4 regions of the Pseudoalteromonas sp. SG43-5 genome follow, and region 3 is predicted to be linked to each of the others. Evidence: predicted binding sites of a transcription regulator. Region 3 holds the regulator's gene; each other region holds the start of a gene.
The links. Region 3 encodes sigma-54, which starts transcription at its own class of promoters, with help from an activator protein. Its sites were predicted from a motif close to GTTGGCACGNNNNTNGNNT; they were not measured.
Positions count from the first base shown of each region.

Region 1: the regulator sigma-54 is predicted to act here: its motif matches at 2,209-2,227, upstream of glnA (glutamate--ammonia ligase).
Region 2: the regulator sigma-54 is predicted to act here: its motif matches at 1,633-1,651, upstream of H5161_RS01870 (LiaF domain-containing protein).
Region 4: the regulator sigma-54 is predicted to act here: its motif matches at 1,962-1,980, upstream of H5161_RS09510 (EF-hand domain-containing protein).

Region 1 is NZ_JACJFA010000010.1:106,136-110,461, forward strand. It holds gene typA (translational GTPase TypA) at 1-1,775, opposite strand, end outside; gene glnA (glutamate--ammonia ligase) at 2,283-3,689, shown strand; gene H5161_RS12230 (DUF4124 domain-containing protein) at 3,803-4,324, shown strand.
Region 2 is NZ_JACJFA010000001.1:407,393-411,718, forward strand. It holds gene H5161_RS01855 (hypothetical protein) at 1-204, opposite strand, end outside; gene H5161_RS01860 (YqaE/Pmp3 family membrane protein) at 574-732, opposite strand; gene H5161_RS01865 (BON domain-containing protein) at 805-1,371, opposite strand; gene H5161_RS01870 (LiaF domain-containing protein) at 1,700-2,368, shown strand; gene H5161_RS01875 (VOC family protein) at 2,407-2,823, opposite strand; gene suhB (inositol-1-monophosphatase) at 3,067-3,870, shown strand; gene H5161_RS01885 (ABC transporter substrate-binding protein) at 3,924-4,326, opposite strand, start outside.
Region 3 is NZ_JACJFA010000014.1:12,821-17,146, reverse strand. It holds gene lptA (lipopolysaccharide transport periplasmic protein LptA) at 1-466, shown strand, start outside; gene lptB (LPS export ABC transporter ATP-binding protein) at 463-1,188, shown strand; gene H5161_RS14160 (RNA polymerase factor sigma-54) at 1,258-2,757, shown strand; gene hpf (ribosome hibernation promoting factor) at 2,784-3,071, shown strand; gene ptsN (PTS IIA-like nitrogen regulatory protein PtsN) at 3,076-3,528, shown strand; gene rapZ (RNase adapter RapZ) at 3,547-4,326, shown strand, end outside.
Region 4 is NZ_JACJFA010000007.1:59,632-63,957, forward strand. It holds gene H5161_RS09490 (amidohydrolase) at 1-639, opposite strand, end outside; gene H5161_RS09495 (calcium-binding protein) at 772-1,008, opposite strand; gene H5161_RS09500 (EF-hand domain-containing protein) at 1,018-1,254, opposite strand; gene H5161_RS09505 (hypothetical protein) at 1,441-1,668, opposite strand; gene H5161_RS09510 (EF-hand domain-containing protein) at 1,693-1,926, opposite strand; gene H5161_RS09515 (sensor histidine kinase KdpD) at 2,257-3,714, shown strand; gene H5161_RS09520 (hypothetical protein) at 3,716-4,261, shown strand; gene H5161_RS09525 (sigma 54-interacting transcriptional regulator) at 4,264-4,326, shown strand, end outside.

The DNA.
Region 1 (4,326 bases), on a different contig from region 3:
TGTTTCTTACGGATACGAATGTTTAGTGGAGTAACTTCAACTAGCTCGTCATCATCGATGAACTCAAGCGCTTGCTCAAGTGAGTAGTTAAGGTGTGGAGAAAGCGTTTGCGCTTCATCAGTACCAGATGCACGTACGTTAGTTAACTGCTTGCCTTTAAGGGCGTTAACTGTAAGGTCGTTATCACGGTTATGAATACCGATAACCATACCTTCGTATACTTCAACACCGTGACCGATGAATAAACGGCCGCGCTCTTGTAAGTTAAATAATGCGTTAGTAAGTGCTTTACCAGTTGCGTTTGCAATCATTACGCCGTTCTTACGAACACCGATAGCGCCACCTTTATGAGGACCATAATGATCGAACGTATGGTACATAAGACCAGAACCCGAAGTAAGCGTCATGAAATCAGTTTGGAAACCAATTAAACCACGGCTTGGGATCATGAAGTCTAAACGCATACGGCCTTTGCCATCTGGAGTCATGTTAGTAAGTTCACCTTTACGTAGGCCAACTTGTTCCATAACAGAACCTTGATGCTCTTCTTGACAGTCAATAGTCACTGTTTCAAACGGTTCTTCTAGAACGCCATCTACAGTACGTAAGATAACTTCTGGACGAGAAACTGAAAGCTCGTAACCTTCACGACGCATGTTTTCGATTAAGATACCTAGGTGTAATTCACCACGACCAGAAACACGGAAGCTATCTGGGCTAGCAGTATCTTCAACGCGAAGTGCTACGTTGTGTACTAATTCTTTGTCTAAACGCTCACGGATATTACGTGACGTTACAAACTTACCTTCTTTACCACAGAAAGGTGAGTTATTTACAGAGAATGTCATTGTTACAGTTGGCTCATCAACACTTAGTGGTGGTAATGCTTCAACGTTTCCTGGGAAACAAACTGTATCAGAAATCTTAAGCTCACCAATACCTGTTACAGTTACGATGTTACCAGCGTAAGCTCTATCAGTTTCGATACGCTCAAGACCTAGGTAGCTTTGTACTGCACCAATTTTACCATTACGTGTAGTGCCATCAGCACTGATAATAGTAACTTGTTGGTTAGGAGCAACAGAACCACGTTTAATACGACCAATACCAACTACACCAACATAAGAGTTGTAATCTAGTTGAGAAATTTGCATTTGGAAGTCACCTTCAGGATCTGCATCCGGTGGTGATACTTCTTCAACGATCATCTTGAACATAGGTTCCATGTTGTCTGATGGTTCGTCTAAATCTAGTGTTGCCCAACCGTTGATTGCTGAAGCGTAGATTACTTTAAAGTCTAACTGTTCGTCAGTCGCGCCAAGGTTGTCGAATAAATCAAAGATTTGATCCATAACCCAATCTGGACGAGCGCCTGGCTTATCAATTTTATTGATAACGACGATTGGCTTTAAGCCTTGCGCGAATGCTTTTTGCGTAACGAAACGCGTTTGCGGCATTGGACCTTCTTGAGCATCAACAAGTAATAATACTGAGTCAGCCATCGAAAGTACGCGTTCAACTTCACCACCGAAATCGGCGTGTCCCGGGGTATCTACGATATTGATATGGTAGTCATTCCAAGAAATGGCTGTGTTTTTAGCCAAAATGGTAATACCACGTTCTTTCTCAATGTCGTTTGAGTCCATCACGCGCTCTTCGTTACCGCCGCGTGTTTCTAATGTACCTGATTGCTCAAGTAGTTTGTCAACCAGTGTTGTTTTACCATGGTCAACGTGCGCGATAATCGCTATATTTCTTAACTGTTCGATGCTCATATATTTACTCAGAGAAATTAAATTCTCATTGATCCTGCAAGATCTACGCACTCATCCACGCTTTCGCGAGATGTCCCAGCATAGGATTTAAAAGGGCGCATATTATCCCTCATTAATGACATGGATGAAAGTTTATCCAATATAAATTTCAAAACTTTCTCAATACTTTTACTAAGTATCTGTTTTATATATGACAATTATATGAATTAAATTTCAAATTTTTTTTGAAAAACAGCCTTTTTGGCTATTTTGCTGATCTTTTTGGTACTCTTTTGCATTTAGGTTATGCTATTTCCGAGCGATTAAATTAGCAGCAAATTGTGCCCTGTAAATTTTGCACCAAAAAGGAAAATTTACGCACCAATATAGTGCGTTTGTACATTCCATTTTGATGCAACGATATTTTTTTAATTTATAAACAGCTAGTTATAAAAATGGCACAAAATCAGCTTAGTAAATCCCAAAGCAATTATGCAGCAATAACAAAACCCAATAGTTGGAGGACACATGTCACAATCGGTTTTAGATTTTATTAAAGAAAATGACGTTAAGTTCATTGATTTACGCTTTACTGACACTAAGGGTAAAGAACAACATGTATCTATTCCTCATCACCAAGTTGATGAAGACTTTTTTGAAGACGGTAAAATGTTTGACGGTTCTTCAATTGCAGGCTGGAAAGGCATAAACGAATCAGACATGGTATTAATGCCAGTTGCTGACTCAATCAAACTAGACCCTTTCACTGAAGAATCAACATTAATCGTACGTTGTGACGTAGTAGAGCCTTCTACGCTTCAAGGTTATGAGCGCGACCCGCGTTCTGTTGCTAAGCGTGCTGAAGATTACATGCGCTCTACAGGTATTGCAGATACAGTTTTATTTGGCCCTGAGCCAGAGTTTTTCGTATTTGACGACGTTAAATACAAATCAGATATGTCTGGTTCTATGTACAAAATTGACTCTAAGCAAGCTGCTTGGAACTCAGATAAAGAATATGCAGATGGCAACACAGGTCACCGTCCAGGTATTAAAGGCGGTTACTTCCCAGTTGCTCCTGTTGATGACTTCCAAGATTGGCGTTCAGCTACGTGTCTAGTTCTAGAAGAAATGGGCCAAGTAGTAGAAGCACATCACCACGAAGTTGCAACAGCAGGTCAAAACGAGATTGCTACTCGCTTTAATACAATGGTATTAAAAGCGGATGAAATTCAAGAAATGAAATATGTTATCCATAACATGGCTCACTTATACGGTAAAACAGCAACGTTTATGCCTAAGCCAGTTGTTGGTGATAACGGTTCTGGTATGCATTGTCACCAGTCACTTGCTAAAGATGGTGTAAACCTTTTTGCTGGTGATAAGTACGGCGGCCTTTCTGAAGATGCGCTTTACTACATTGGCGGTATCATCAAGCATGCTAAAGCAATTAACGCTTTTGCAAATGCCTCTACTAACTCGTACAAACGTTTAGTACCAGGGTTTGAAGCACCAGTTATGCTTGCATACTCTGCACGTAACCGTTCTGCATCAATCCGTATCCCAGTGGTTCCATCTGAAAAAGGTCGTCGTATTGAAGTACGCTTCCCAGATCCAACAGCTAACCCATACCTTGCTTTCTCAGCAATGCTTATGGCTGGCCTTGATGGTATCAAAAACAAGATCCACCCTGGCGATGCTATGGATAAAGATTTATATGACTTACCAGCTGAAGAAGCAGCAGAAATCCCAACTGTTGCAGCATCACTTGACGAAGCACTATCTGCACTTAGCGCAGACCGTGAATTCTTAACTCAAGGTGGTGTATTCACTGACGACTTAATCGATGCTTACATCGAACTTAAATCTAAAGAAGTTGAAAAGCTTAACATGACAACTCACCCAGTTGAGTTTGAAATGTACTACAGCTGTTAATTTAGCTGTATAAAATATGTGTGTTCTCAAGCCCGCTTTGCGGGCTTTTTTAATGGTAAAATTAATCAATCTCCACTAAAGTTAAGTTACCGACAAAAATGCAGGGCTGCAGAGTGAACAACAAGATTTTATTACTATTAATTGCTTTAGGATTAAGCAATTATGGTTACGCTGGTGAAACAAAGATATACGCTTGGAAAGATAAAAATGGCGTATTAGTGTTCTCTGACACCCCTCATAAAGGTGCTAAAGAGGTAAAGCTTACCAGCCAAGATCTTAATATGCCTGCAACAAATACTGACATTTTTGACGAGCAACCCCAGCCCCAACAAGCGGCCTTTAGTATTGCCATTTCCTCACCTGATCATAACCAGACTATTCGTGAAAATACCGGCACTGTTTATGTTACTAGCCGAATAAAACCACGCTTTGAAACTGGTTTTACTATACAACTTTTTATTGATGGCAAAGCACATGGCCCAGCCAGTGACAGTTCAACCTTTGCAATAAGAGATGTAGAACGTGGTGAGCACACACTACAATTAAAGCTTTTTAATAGTAAAAACCAAGTTATTGCTATAAGTGAGCCCTGCATATTTTTTATGCACCGAAAAGGGCTAAACCTAAGTAACTAAAT
Region 2 (4,326 bases), on a different contig from region 3:
TACATAACTAAACTTATACTTGTTGACGACCTTTTCTAAAATAAAGGTAAAAAACAGCGTTACAAATCCACTATACAACCCTTGCACTAATGCAGCTTGAAAAGTGACCGATTTAGCAATGTCTGCCGCACTATTTGCCCAGAAGGCCCAACTAAAATAAAAAATGAATGACACAACGCCTGACATTATAAGTCGAATATTCAATTAACTACCTCAACATGCCTAAAAACCTAGTTTAATGATAACACTAGAAGTGAAGGTAATATTGTCACTAAATAATAAGGTATTTGATTGTATATTATAGATGTATAAACACACTAATGTTGAAGATTTCCTAAATGGCATCAAATCAGAATCTGAGCGCGACTGTTAACTGGAAAGCTTATTAGTAAACAATAAGTATAGTTTTAAAATAATATTGGGAGTGAGTTAAGGAAGTGAATTAATGGGTTGAAGTGTTTTAAAAAATGGATTTAATCTAAAAACTCTCTAAAAACTAATATTGTGAGCCGATCGGTACTAAAGTATTTAGCTAAACCTCAGTAGTCGGCTTACACAATATATAATCTGTCATTATTTTTTCGCAATAATGTAGATTGCATGTATTAACCCTGGGAAATAACCTAGCAGTGTTAATAGAATATTTAACCAAAAATGCATACCTAAGCCAACTTGCAAAAACACACCTAATGGCGGTAATAAAACCGAAAGTATTATACGAATAATATCCATGATCAAACTCCATTTAAATTAAACATTGAAAAGACTTAAAGCCCAGTATTACTGGGCTTTAACTATACTGTATTATTCAGCAACAATAGCTAGTTTATCAACTACGTCGCGAACATCTTCAGCATTTTTAGCAATTTTAACTGCTAGTTGCTTTTCAGCTTCAGACTCTACAGAGCCATTCAGAGTTACCACACCGTTGTCGGTATCAACATCAATGTCTGTACCACCTACTTCTGAGTCAAACAGGAAGCGAGTTGTGATTACAGTGGTGATTTTAGCGTCCGTTAGGTCGTTATCATCATCGTCCATCATGTCGTTGTTTTTATCTTCGGTGTCCATGCTTTTAACAACAGTAAGGCTGTTATCAACATCAGTTACACCATCTAGGCTAAGTACAAGTTCTTCTGCTAGCTCTTTATCGAGTTCGCTATTAACTTTACCTGTAAGTACTACCTTGCCATTTTTTACATCAGTGTTAATGTCAAAGTTGTTTAGATTAGTGTTCATAAGTAGAACGGTTTCTGCCTTACCATCAATCCAAGCATCTTTACTTTCGTTTTCCCAGCTGTTTGCTTGGGCACCCATAGCCGTAGTACCAAGAACTAGAGCTGCGATAATAGATTTGTTAAATGTTTTCATAATCTTTCTCCTTTTGATTAAAGACACTTTAACTAATGCGAGCTTCAGGCCAACTTTATTTATACTTAAAATTCAAAGGCTTGAATTAATTAAAAGATAAAACCTTATCTATGTTTGTGTAACTATTTACAGGCTACTCGGTAAAACTTTCTCAAATAGTGAAAATAGCTAGATAATTGCTCTTTTGGTTAATCTATCGTTAATATAACAAAACAAAAAACACCGTTAAAAAATAACCAATTGATAATTAATGAAATTATATTTGGTACGCGGTTTGCAGCCTAACTACAAGAGCAGTATCAATAGTAAATATAATAAGGAATAACTCATGTCTGTAAAAGTTGAAGACCGCCCAATAGAGCAAGTACGCGAACAAGTGATTGATCAATTAATTTATAATTACAGTCATGGTGTTATTTCTGTTGATGCATTCGAAAGACGTTTAGATAATGCGATGGATGCACCTAATAACGAAGCTCTGCTAGCCTTAGTAGAAGACTTAACACTTAATACCGATCAGCAATATAAAGCAGAAAAACAATCGCAATTTACACCACATTATAGTGCACAGCAAAACAGTGATGATGATATTACATTACGCAGTATTTTAGGATCTAACGAGCGAAGTGGTCAGTGGGTTGTGCCAAAAAATATATATTTGAGTAACTTTATGGGATCGGTGGTGCTTGATTTTACCGATGCTATTTTTGCGCATCAAAATGTAACTATTCACGTTAACTGTATTTTTGGTAGCGATGAAATTTACGTACCAGAGCATGTCAATGTAGTGTCTAAAATGTTTTGTATTTTAAGTAGCCTTGAAAATAAATCTGTGTCGCTTAACAAACGCCAAGGCCCTACAATTCATATTGAAGGAAAGGCAGTAATGGGCTCGGTTGAGGTAAAAATAAAGCGCACAATTAAAGAAAAATTTATGAGCTTTGCAAATGAGCTAAAAACCCAGTTTGGCACGGGTAATAATAATCGCTCACTATAATTGAGTAGCAGCACTTTAGCGTGCTGCTTAGTATTTTATTATAAATCGTTATTTCGCTCGCTTGGTATATCACTTAAATACTCTACAAACTCAACTTCAAACCCTGCAGGATCAATAAAGTAGACATTCTTTCTGAAAGGATTCTCGTTACCTTGCTTGCTTAGAGTAAAACCCACTTTATTTAAGCGCATTACTACTGCGCTTAAATTATTAGTTACATAAGCAAAGTGTGCAAAACCAATTTGATGGCCCGATAAGTTTCTGTTTTCACCTTCACCATGACTGCTTATCGCAATGTAATGCGTGTCATCTCCAAAGTGTACCCAGCGTCTTGGTTTTCCATGCCAATCGCCTCTGCCCTCACTTCTAATCGACCAATGTGGAAATACAGCGCGATAAAATGTAAGCATACTATCTATATCACTCGCGACTAAGTTTACGTGCTCTAAATACATAATGTTATCCTATCAGTTAAGTTAGGAGCACGATAAAACCTCAAGTTAACTTTAGGTAAAGTGTTATTTAAAATTAATTTATTTAAATGCAGATAATTATTTTTTAAAAATATATAAACTTTTCAATCTTGTATAAAAAACAAACACAAGTATTTGGGGTTTATTGTTTACTTTATGGCAAAAGTCGCTAAAATACGCCGGCTGAAATATATAAACGTTCTTTTACAACCCAAAGGTAATACCATGCATCCAATGTTAAACATTGCGGTTCGCGCTGCGCGCAACGCAGGCAAAATTTTACTTCGCGCAAGTGAAGATTTATCAAAAGTTGAAGTGCAACAAAAAGGCGCTAACGACTTAGTAACTAACATTGATAAAGAAGCCGAAGCCGTAATTCGTGACACTATTTTACAGTCTTACCCTACTCACTCAATTGTTGGTGAAGAACTAGGTGAGCATAAAGGCAAGGATGATGATTACCAATGGATTGTAGATCCTATCGATGGAACAACTAACTTCATCAAAGGTATCCCTCATTACGCGGTTTCTATCGCACTTAAAGTTAAAGGTCGTTTAGACCAAGCTGTTATTTATGATCCAATTCGTGGTGAGCTTTTCACTGCATCTCGCGGTCAAGGCACTCAGTTAAACAGTAAACGTCTACGCGTTAGCAAAACTACGGTTCTTGCAGGCACTGTACTTGCTACTGGTTTCCCTTTCAAAAACAAAAACCACATGGATGCATACACTGAAGCGTTTAAAGCATTGTTTGTACACACTGCTGATATTCGCCGTGCAGGTTGTTCTGCTTTAGATATGGCATACGTTGCAGCTGGCCGTGTTGATGGATTTTTTGAAATTGGTTTAAAACCTTGGAACTCTGCTGCGGGCGAACTAATGGTTAAAGAAGCGGGCGGTATGGTTGTAGATTTCGCCGGTGGTAATAACTATAACCACAGCGGCAATATTATCTGTGGTTCACCAAAACTGACTCAAGCAATTATCCGCGAAATTCGTCCAGTATTAACTGAGTCGTTACTTCGCTAATTAAATGCTATTAATAGCATACTAAAAAGGAGCCTAGGCTCCTTTTTTTGTGCCTAAAAATAAGGGTTATCGAGCTTAATCTCTATTGTTTTACCTTTTGTATAAGGTAGTGTATTTAAATCCTTTGCGAAGTATTCATTAAATAATGCATCAAACTCGCCGTTTGTCTGCATTAATATTAAGCCCTCCTCTACTGCCTTTGCCAATTCGGGTTTACTCTTAGTCACAAAATAATAAATACCCGTTGGGTAGCTTATATATAAATCAGGCACAACGACTAAGTTACTTTGTTTGTTTTCAATAAGCTCAGAATTAACCTCAATAAACGAGCGAGGAAAGTAATCTATTCGCCCACGGCTCGTTAAAGTGAACATGGCTTGGTAATTGGTAAGCGGCCTTACACGTAAGCCGTTATAGGACATTATTCTTGTATCTGGCCAGTTGTGACCCTGCACT
Region 3 (4,326 bases):
GCAACCTGCTGCCAATCAAATTTCAATAAGTGCCGACAAGCAAGAAGGTCAATTGAAAGCTAATGTGGGTATTTTTGAGAAAAACGTTGAGATTATTCACGGTAATCGCCGCATTACAGCCGATCGCCTAGAAGTACACAAACGTGATGAACTTGGTGATAATAAACAATTATTAATTGCCACAGGTAGCCCTGCGCACTTTGAAGAAAAGCAATCAGACGGCACGACTATGAGCGCCAGTGCTGACGAAGTACGTTATGATGTATCTAAGCGTTTTTTAACGCTTGTTGGTAATGCACAAGTTTCGCAAGCCGGACAAAAAATAAATGCTAAAAGCATTACCTACGACATAGAGCAGCAGCTCATCAGTGCCGAAAAAGATGAAAACTCAACTGACCGCGTTCACACAATTTTAGTACCGATCGAAACTAAAAAAAGTAAAAAAGGCGATAAAGGTCAACCATGAGCACATTAAAAGCAGAACTATTAGCAAAAAGCTATAAAGGTCGTGAAGTTGTAAAAAACGTCGGCCTTGAAGTACAAGCTGGCAGTATAGTTGGCTTACTTGGCCCTAACGGTGCTGGTAAAACAACGACTTTTTATATGATTGTAGGGCTTGTTCCTAGCGACAAAGGTAAAATATCTATTGATGATAACGATATTACTCTTTTACCTATGCATAGTCGTGCTAGATTAGGCATAGGCTACTTACCACAAGAGTCATCGATTTTTAGAAAGCTGACTGTTTATCAAAACTTAATGGCCATTTTAGAAACGCGCAAAGAACTAAATAAACAAGCCAGAGAAGACACGCTCAATAACTTATTAGATGAATTTAGCATACAACACATTCGTGATAGCCAAGGTATGGCATTATCGGGGGGAGAACGTCGTCGTGTAGAAATAGCACGAGCGCTGGCAGCAGATCCTAAATTTATATTACTGGATGAACCGTTTGCCGGTGTTGACCCTATTTCGGTATTAGATATAAAGAAAATAATAGAACATCTTAAAAATCGTGGGATTGGTGTATTAATTACCGACCATAACGTAAGAGAGACCCTTGATGTTTGTGAAAAAGCCTACATTGTTTCTCATGGGGAGCTGATTGCATCAGGTACTCCAGAACACGTATTAAATGATAAAACAGTACGCGATGTTTACTTAGGCGAGCAATTTAGGCTGTAACATTTACGCCATGTCTTTAAGCATCTGCTAGTATTAATTATAACAACATAAAAGGATTGTTAGAGATACATGAGGCAATCACTACAGCTGCGCATGGGCCAGCAACTTACAATGACTCCACAGTTGCAACAAGCTATTCGTTTGTTGCAACTCAGTACATTGGATCTCCAGCAAGAAATACAAGAAGCTCTCGACAGTAATCCACTATTAGAGGTTGAAGAGGCAGACTATTCCGAAGACGCTGCTGGTAAAAACGAGCAAAAAGCTGATACCGATGACATAACTGTTAGCGCATCTGCTGATGATGCTCCGAGCGAATACGAACAAGATACTGGTGAAGCACTTGCAAAAGACACGCTAAGTGACGACATGGCTATGGATGTCAGTTGGGATGAGTACATGAGTGCCGCTCCTGCAGCCTCATCAGGTCCAATGCCTGAAGACGAATCAATATACCAAGGCGCCTCTACTGAAACGCTCCATGAGTATTTAATGTGGCAATTACAACTAACGCCATTTAGCCCTACAGACGAAGCTATTGCTATTGCTATTGTAGAAGCTGTCGATGATTCAGGTATTTTAACACTAAGCTGCGAAGAGATTTTAGAAAGCTTTAATCAAGAAAACGAAGATGATAACGAAGTCGAACTTGATGAAATTGAAGCGGTATTAAAACGCATCCAACTGTTTGATCCTGTTGGTATTGCTGCACGTAGTTTACAAGAGTGTTTGTGTATTCAGCTTAATCAATTTGATAAAGAAACACCTTATATTAATGAAACGAAAATGATTTTAACCGAGCATATTGATCTATTAGCAGCTCGCGACTATCGTACATTAATGAAAAAAACTAAGCTCAAAGAAGAAGAGCTTAAAGAAGTAATGACACTAATACATACTCTCAACCCAAAACCTGCAGATACTATTGTAAGGGAAGAATCTGAGTATGTTATTCCTGATGTGTCAGTTAAAAAAATTAAAGGCCGCTGGGTTGTCGAATTAAACCCAGATAGCATGCCTAAAATTCGTGTTAATAGCCAATACGCAGCAATGTCTCGCACTGTAAAATCAAGTGGCGACAGCCAGTTTATTCGCTCACATTTACAAGAAGCTAAATGGTTTATTAAAAGCTTAGAAAGTAGAAACGACACGCTATTAAAAGTTACTAATTGTATTGTTAAGCAACAACAAGGCTTTTTTGAACATGGCCCTGAAGCCATGAAACCAATGGTTTTAAATGATGTTGCTGAAATGGTAGAAATGCACGAATCGACAATTTCTCGCGTAACTACTCAAAAGTACATGCATACACCCCGTGGTATATTTGAGCTTAAATATTTTTTCTCAAGCCATGTAAGTACTGAAAACGGTGGTGAATGTTCATCTACAGCAATACGTGCGCTTATCCGAAAATTAATCGCAGCAGAAAACTCAGCAAAACCATTGAGTGATAGCAAAATAGCGGATATATTGGCTGAGCAAGGAATTAAAGTAGCGAGACGTACAATCGCAAAATACCGCGAATCTCTTGCTATTCCACCGTCAAATCAGCGTAAAAGTCTGATTTAAGACGCTAAACTAAGAGGGTAATGCTTATGCAACTAAACTTAACTGGTCGTCACGTAGAATTAACCGATTCACTAAGAGACTATATTAATACTAAATTTGCGAAGCTTGAAAGACACTCTGATCATATTAATAATGTTCATGTCATTCTCGATGTAGAAAAATTAAATCAAAAAGCAGAAGCCACAATACACGTAAGCGGTGCTGAGCTATTTGCCTCTACAGAACATCAAGATATGTATGCCGCTATTGACTCGTTGATCGACAAGCTCGATCGCCAAGTAATCAAACACAAAGAGAAGCTTGCTCGACACTAATATGATGAAATTAAGTTCACTTATATGCCAGGACTGCAGCAAAGCTGCGGTCCTTTTTAATAGCAAAAAAAGAATTTTAGAGTTCATTAGCGAACTTGCTCACGACAAACTTCCGTATTTACCGCAACAAGATATTCTTAATGCTTTAATGAGCAGAGAGAAATTAGGTAGTACAGGTATAGGACGTGGCATTGCTATTCCTCATGGAAGAATGAGCGGTGCAGAAGAGCCTTTGGCTTTAGTGCTCGTTAGCGAAACTCCAATAAACTTTGATGCAATCGATAATCGCCCTGTTGATATTTTTGTCGCACTCATCGTACCAGATGGCGATAACCAGCAGCACTTAAAGACTCTAGCAACCATTGCTGATAAACTAAACAACAAAGATTTTTGTAAACAGTTACGCAGTGCAAAATCTGATACTGAGCTTTACCAAGTTATTGTCGATCAATCATAGTTTTATAAAGGGTGTTAAATGGAGTTAATTATCATAAGCGGCCGTTCCGGTTCTGGAAAGTCGGTTGCTTTGCGCGTTGTAGAAGATTTAGGTTATTATTGCGTAGATAATATTCCAGTAAACCTACTACCTTCATTAGTTCGCAGTGTGTCTGATAGCTACGATAAAATTGCTGTTAGCATAGATGTGCGCAACATCCCTAAAGAACAAGATGAATTTAACGATATTCTTGAATACTTACCAGGCTTTGCAAACCCTACGTTATTTTATTTAGATAGTGACGATCAGACATTGATCAAACGCTTTTCTGAAACACGCAGATTACACCCACTATCAATAGACTCGTTGCCTCTTGATTTAGCCATCAAAAAAGAAAAAGAATTACTTGATGTATTAACCACTCGCGCCGACTTTATGATAGATACGACTGATTTAAGTGTTCATCAACTCGCTGAATCTATTCGTGAAAAGATTTTAGGTAAAAAAGATAAGCAACTGATTGTCACATTTGAATCATTTGGTTTTAAACACGGTATACCAAAAGAAGCAGACTACGTATTTGATGCACGCTTTTTACCAAATCCACACTGGGAACCAGAGTTGAAGCCTTTAAATGGGTTAGATCAACCGGTTAAAGACTATTTAGCTAATCACAGCATAGTGCAAAAATTCACATGGCAAATTCAAACATTTGTACAAACGTGGTTACCGCATTTAGAACGAAATAACCGCAGTTATTTAACCATTGCTATTGGGTGTACAGGTGGGCAACATCGCTCTGTGTATTTAGCGCAAACT
Region 4 (4,326 bases), on a different contig from region 3:
GGTAATTAGCGATTCTGCTTTGTCTACAAAAATACCCGTAGGATTGCCAAATTCGTCTTTAATTATCTCACCGCCTTCAGGTGCTTTTGTTTGGGCGGTAATACCTGCAAGTTCGAGCGCTTTTGAATTAACCCAAATGGCATGGCTATCAACTCGAGAAAGCACCACAGGTCGATCGTTAACTACTTTGTCTAAATCTTTAGCAGTAGGAAAGCGTGTATCAGCCCAAAGCTCTTGGTTCCAACCTCGCCCTATAATCCAACCTTGTTTGTTATCGGCAAATACTTTTAGTTTATTCGTTACTTCATCAACCGATTCTGCACCGCGTACATCAAGTTGCGATAAATTATCGCCAAGGCCAATAACGTGCCCATGAGCATCAATTAAGCCTGGTAATAAGGTATTACCGTGCGCATCAATTAGCTTGGCATCTGGGTAGCTATCTTTAAGTGTATCGCTACCTAGTTTTACTACCTTGCCATTTTTAATAACGAGGGTAGTAAACTGCTGTACTTCACCTTGGTATAAAGGGGTATAACCATTTGCGTTATAAATTACTTTTGTTTGTGCAAGAGTGTAACTAGAACTAGCGCAAAGGCTGGCTAGTATGAGTGGTTTGATTATTTTTTTGAGCGACATAAGGCATTATTTTTTATTGTTAGTGCGTTAACACTAGCAAACCCAACTTTATAATACCAATATGTGAGACAAATTATGATGAAGAAAAAAGCAGTAAAGCTAGAACATAAAATATCTAGCTTTTGAAAGGGTTTATTTACTAGCGTATAAACTGTATTCACTTAGCGTTAGCTTGCCGTCTTTGTCTTGATCGTAGCTTGAAAACCGAGACCACAAAGCAGGGTCTACAGCGGTTTCTGAACGTGTTAAAAAACCATCCTGGTTTCTATCAAGTTTTTCAAATTGCTCTGCAACATTGTTGCTTGCAGCAAAGCCTAATGTGCTAAAAATACTAAACGCAAAAAGCGCTATATAGCTTGTTTTTTTCATGAAAAATACTCAGTAGAGGTTATTGGTAAGGTAATTTTTAAATTCGATTAACGAAATTTGGTTATCTTGGTTTTTGTCCCATTTTACAAATGTGTTTAATAGTTGTGGTTGGGGATCAAGTTCGTCATGCGTTAAATAGCCACTTTTGTCGCTATCGAGGTGATCAAAGCGTTGCTTTACATCAAGTGCAGCTGCATCAAAGCTTAATAGCATTAAGATGCTTATAGTAAGGGGAAGTATCTTCATGGTGTTCCTTCCAAAAGATGTATTTAAAGTTTGTGGCTAAAATAAAGTGAAAAGGAAAAAGCACTTGCCGTAATTTAACTCCCAACATTAAATCCTTTTACACACTCCCTCAGGGATTATGGCAAATGCTTTTAATTCCAGTTTACCTATAACAAGCTTAAGTAAAGCTTAATCAGTAATTACTCATTAAGGTTTAAAGCTTTCAAATTCTTTTTTTGAGACCTTTTCATCACCGTCTTCATCTAAGTCGGCAAATTGTCTCATTACTTCCTTATCTTCCTTTGCTTCTGCAATTGATATTTGTCCGTCCATGTCTTTATCTAAGTGGGCAAAACGCACATTTATTGGCGATGCAATTACGGTGGCACTAATTGCTAAAAACATTAATGAAAAAGCGGCTATAAGTTGTTTCATAATCACGTTCCTTATTAAATGAGTTTATTGAATAAATTTTTTGAATTCATCTAGCGACAATTGCCCATCTTGATTAGTATCAATTTGAGAAAAATTCTCGTGTAACACAGCATCTTCACCTGCTTCGGCTTCACTTAATGTGCCGTTACTGTCTTTATCAAGTTCGTTAAAAGTCGCGTGAACGTCCATTGCGTGTGCATTAGCGCCTAAAAAGCCTAAAGCCAGTAATGATGAAATTACTAAAATGCGTTTGTTCATAATTATTTCCTTATTGATTAAAGTTATTACTCCTATTACAAAAATGGTGCCAATAATAATTGTTGTTATTTTTCAATTGGTTATTGTTTTAGCTTTAAACCAGTGAGAAGTTTTTACTGGGTTTATTGTAATTTTTGTGCGCCTTTTGCAACACTATTTAATGGGGTTAAAAGGGAGTTTATTAAAATCAACAAGTTACGTTGTCTCTATTTGGCGACACATTGTTTTGTAGTGCTGGCTGTTAATCGTATTAAATATAATTGCTGGTTCAGCTAGTGTATAAGGTAAGCACTTAATAATAGAACGCTTAACTTAAAAGGACTAAACGAAATGCCAGCAACCATAGCTAAAAAATACCAAGCAATGCTTAACTGGCGGCCTAATTTAATTGGGCAATTTGCAATGAGTATGCTGCTTTCGTTACTGCCGCTTTCTATAGTGGTGATCGTATTTTTAAATGCGCTTAATAAGCAATTAGCGGTTACTCAAAGTATTGTGAGTAGCAACTACCAAGTTACCAAATCGTTTAACACTTTAAAGCAAGAACTCAACAGTCTTGAACGCGCCACTAGACAAAACTGGGTATTAAAAAGTGAATCGCTAGATAAGCTTATTGTTGATAAATGGCAATCATCCCTACAAAGCATTGATGAACTCAAATTTGTAAACACGAATAAAGAGTATATCAACCAATGGCAACGCTTATATACCACCTTACAAACCGCGCATGTAGAGCTTGTTGAGAAAAAACAACAGCAAGCTGAGCTATTTGTGCCAGTGAGCGATTTAGTTGCTGAGCTTACTTTATGGTTACGTGATAAAAACGAAGCGCAAATTACCAATAACCAAAAAGAGCTTACAAGCCTGCAAGCGTCATTTATAAATTGGCTGGTGGCACTTATTCCACTGACTTTAATTGTTGGGGGTGGTTTTTTATGGCGCATAAGTGGGCGGCTAAAAGGGTTAACTACGGTTATTGATAAGCTTGGGCAGGGGCATTGGCAGCAAAAAATATCTGTGAAAGGTTCAGCTGAGCTTGTTGAGCTAGGAGAAAAGCTCCAATGGGTACAAGAACAGCTTCATATGCTTGAGCAGCAAAAAGATACTTTTTTACGCCATGTAACTCATGAGCTAAAAACGCCGCTTGCTTCAATGGTCGAAGGCACTGACTTATTAACTGATGAAATAGTAGGTCCAATTACCGCTGAGCAAAAAGCAGTGCTTGAGCTTATTAGCCAATCTATGGTGCGCCTTCGTACAATGATTGACAGCTTGCTGAGTTATAATGCTATTCGCACCAGTAAAGATAGCCTAAGCGAAGTTGAATTTAGTCTTCTTATTAATAAAATTAATAGCCATTTTGAGCATCGCTTAACTGCGCGTCAGCAAGCTCTGCAGTGGCAAAATACTTTACCTAACAAACCGCTTGCTTTACCTAGTGAGCTTATTGAGATGATTTTAATTCAGCTTATTTCAAATGGCTTAAAATTTTCAGAAGATAAGCAAAGCGTTACTATTAATTTAGCGCTTGAGCAAAACCAGCTTTGTATCGTTGTACTTGATAAAGGGTGCGGTATTAAAGAGCAAGAAAAAACTCAAATTTTCAGCGCATTTTATCAAGGTAAACACAGTAAAAATGTTACGCTGCAAGGCAGTGGGCTGGGTTTAACTATTGTAAAAGAGTCTGTTGAACAGCTAAGAGGTACACTTAGTGTTGAGCATAACGAGCCACATGGTTGCCGGTTTTCAATTAAAATTCCCATAACAAAAAATCTAGGAGTTAATTAACATGCGCTTGCGTTTAATCGCTATTTTATGTGTGCTCAGTAGCAGCATGGTTATATCAGGTTGTGAAATTAATAATGGGCAAGAAGAGCGTGTGTCAATTACACCTGCACCTGTGGTCGATACAAAAAAAACGACCGACAAAAACAGTAACCCTAGTCCAAAACCTAGACCAAAAATTGAACCAAGCTATCCTCCTGCAGAGCAAGTTATTGCATGGCACGCTAATCAGTGTGGCGGGTTTAAATTGGTACCTAGCAAAGATGTTTTTACAGGCGAAAACGAGCTTAAACGCTTTTTTAAATTTATGTGCTTAAACATAAATAATGATCCAAATACGGTAATGACTCAGTTGCTAAAGCTCGATCTTGCTTACTTTTGGCCTGATGACATAAAGCAATATTTATGGCTTCAAAAGCAGCAAGTAACTATGCAAATAAATGCTAAAAAAGAGCAGCAAGCACTTAATAATAAAATGCAAGAAACCCTCTCATCGTTAGCAACGATTGAGCAGCAACTTTTACTACGAGAAGAAACGAAGGAGCAGTAACGATGGCCGCAACTAAAGTACAAGGTGCAAAAGTATTACTCGTAGACGACGACGCTAGCTTATTA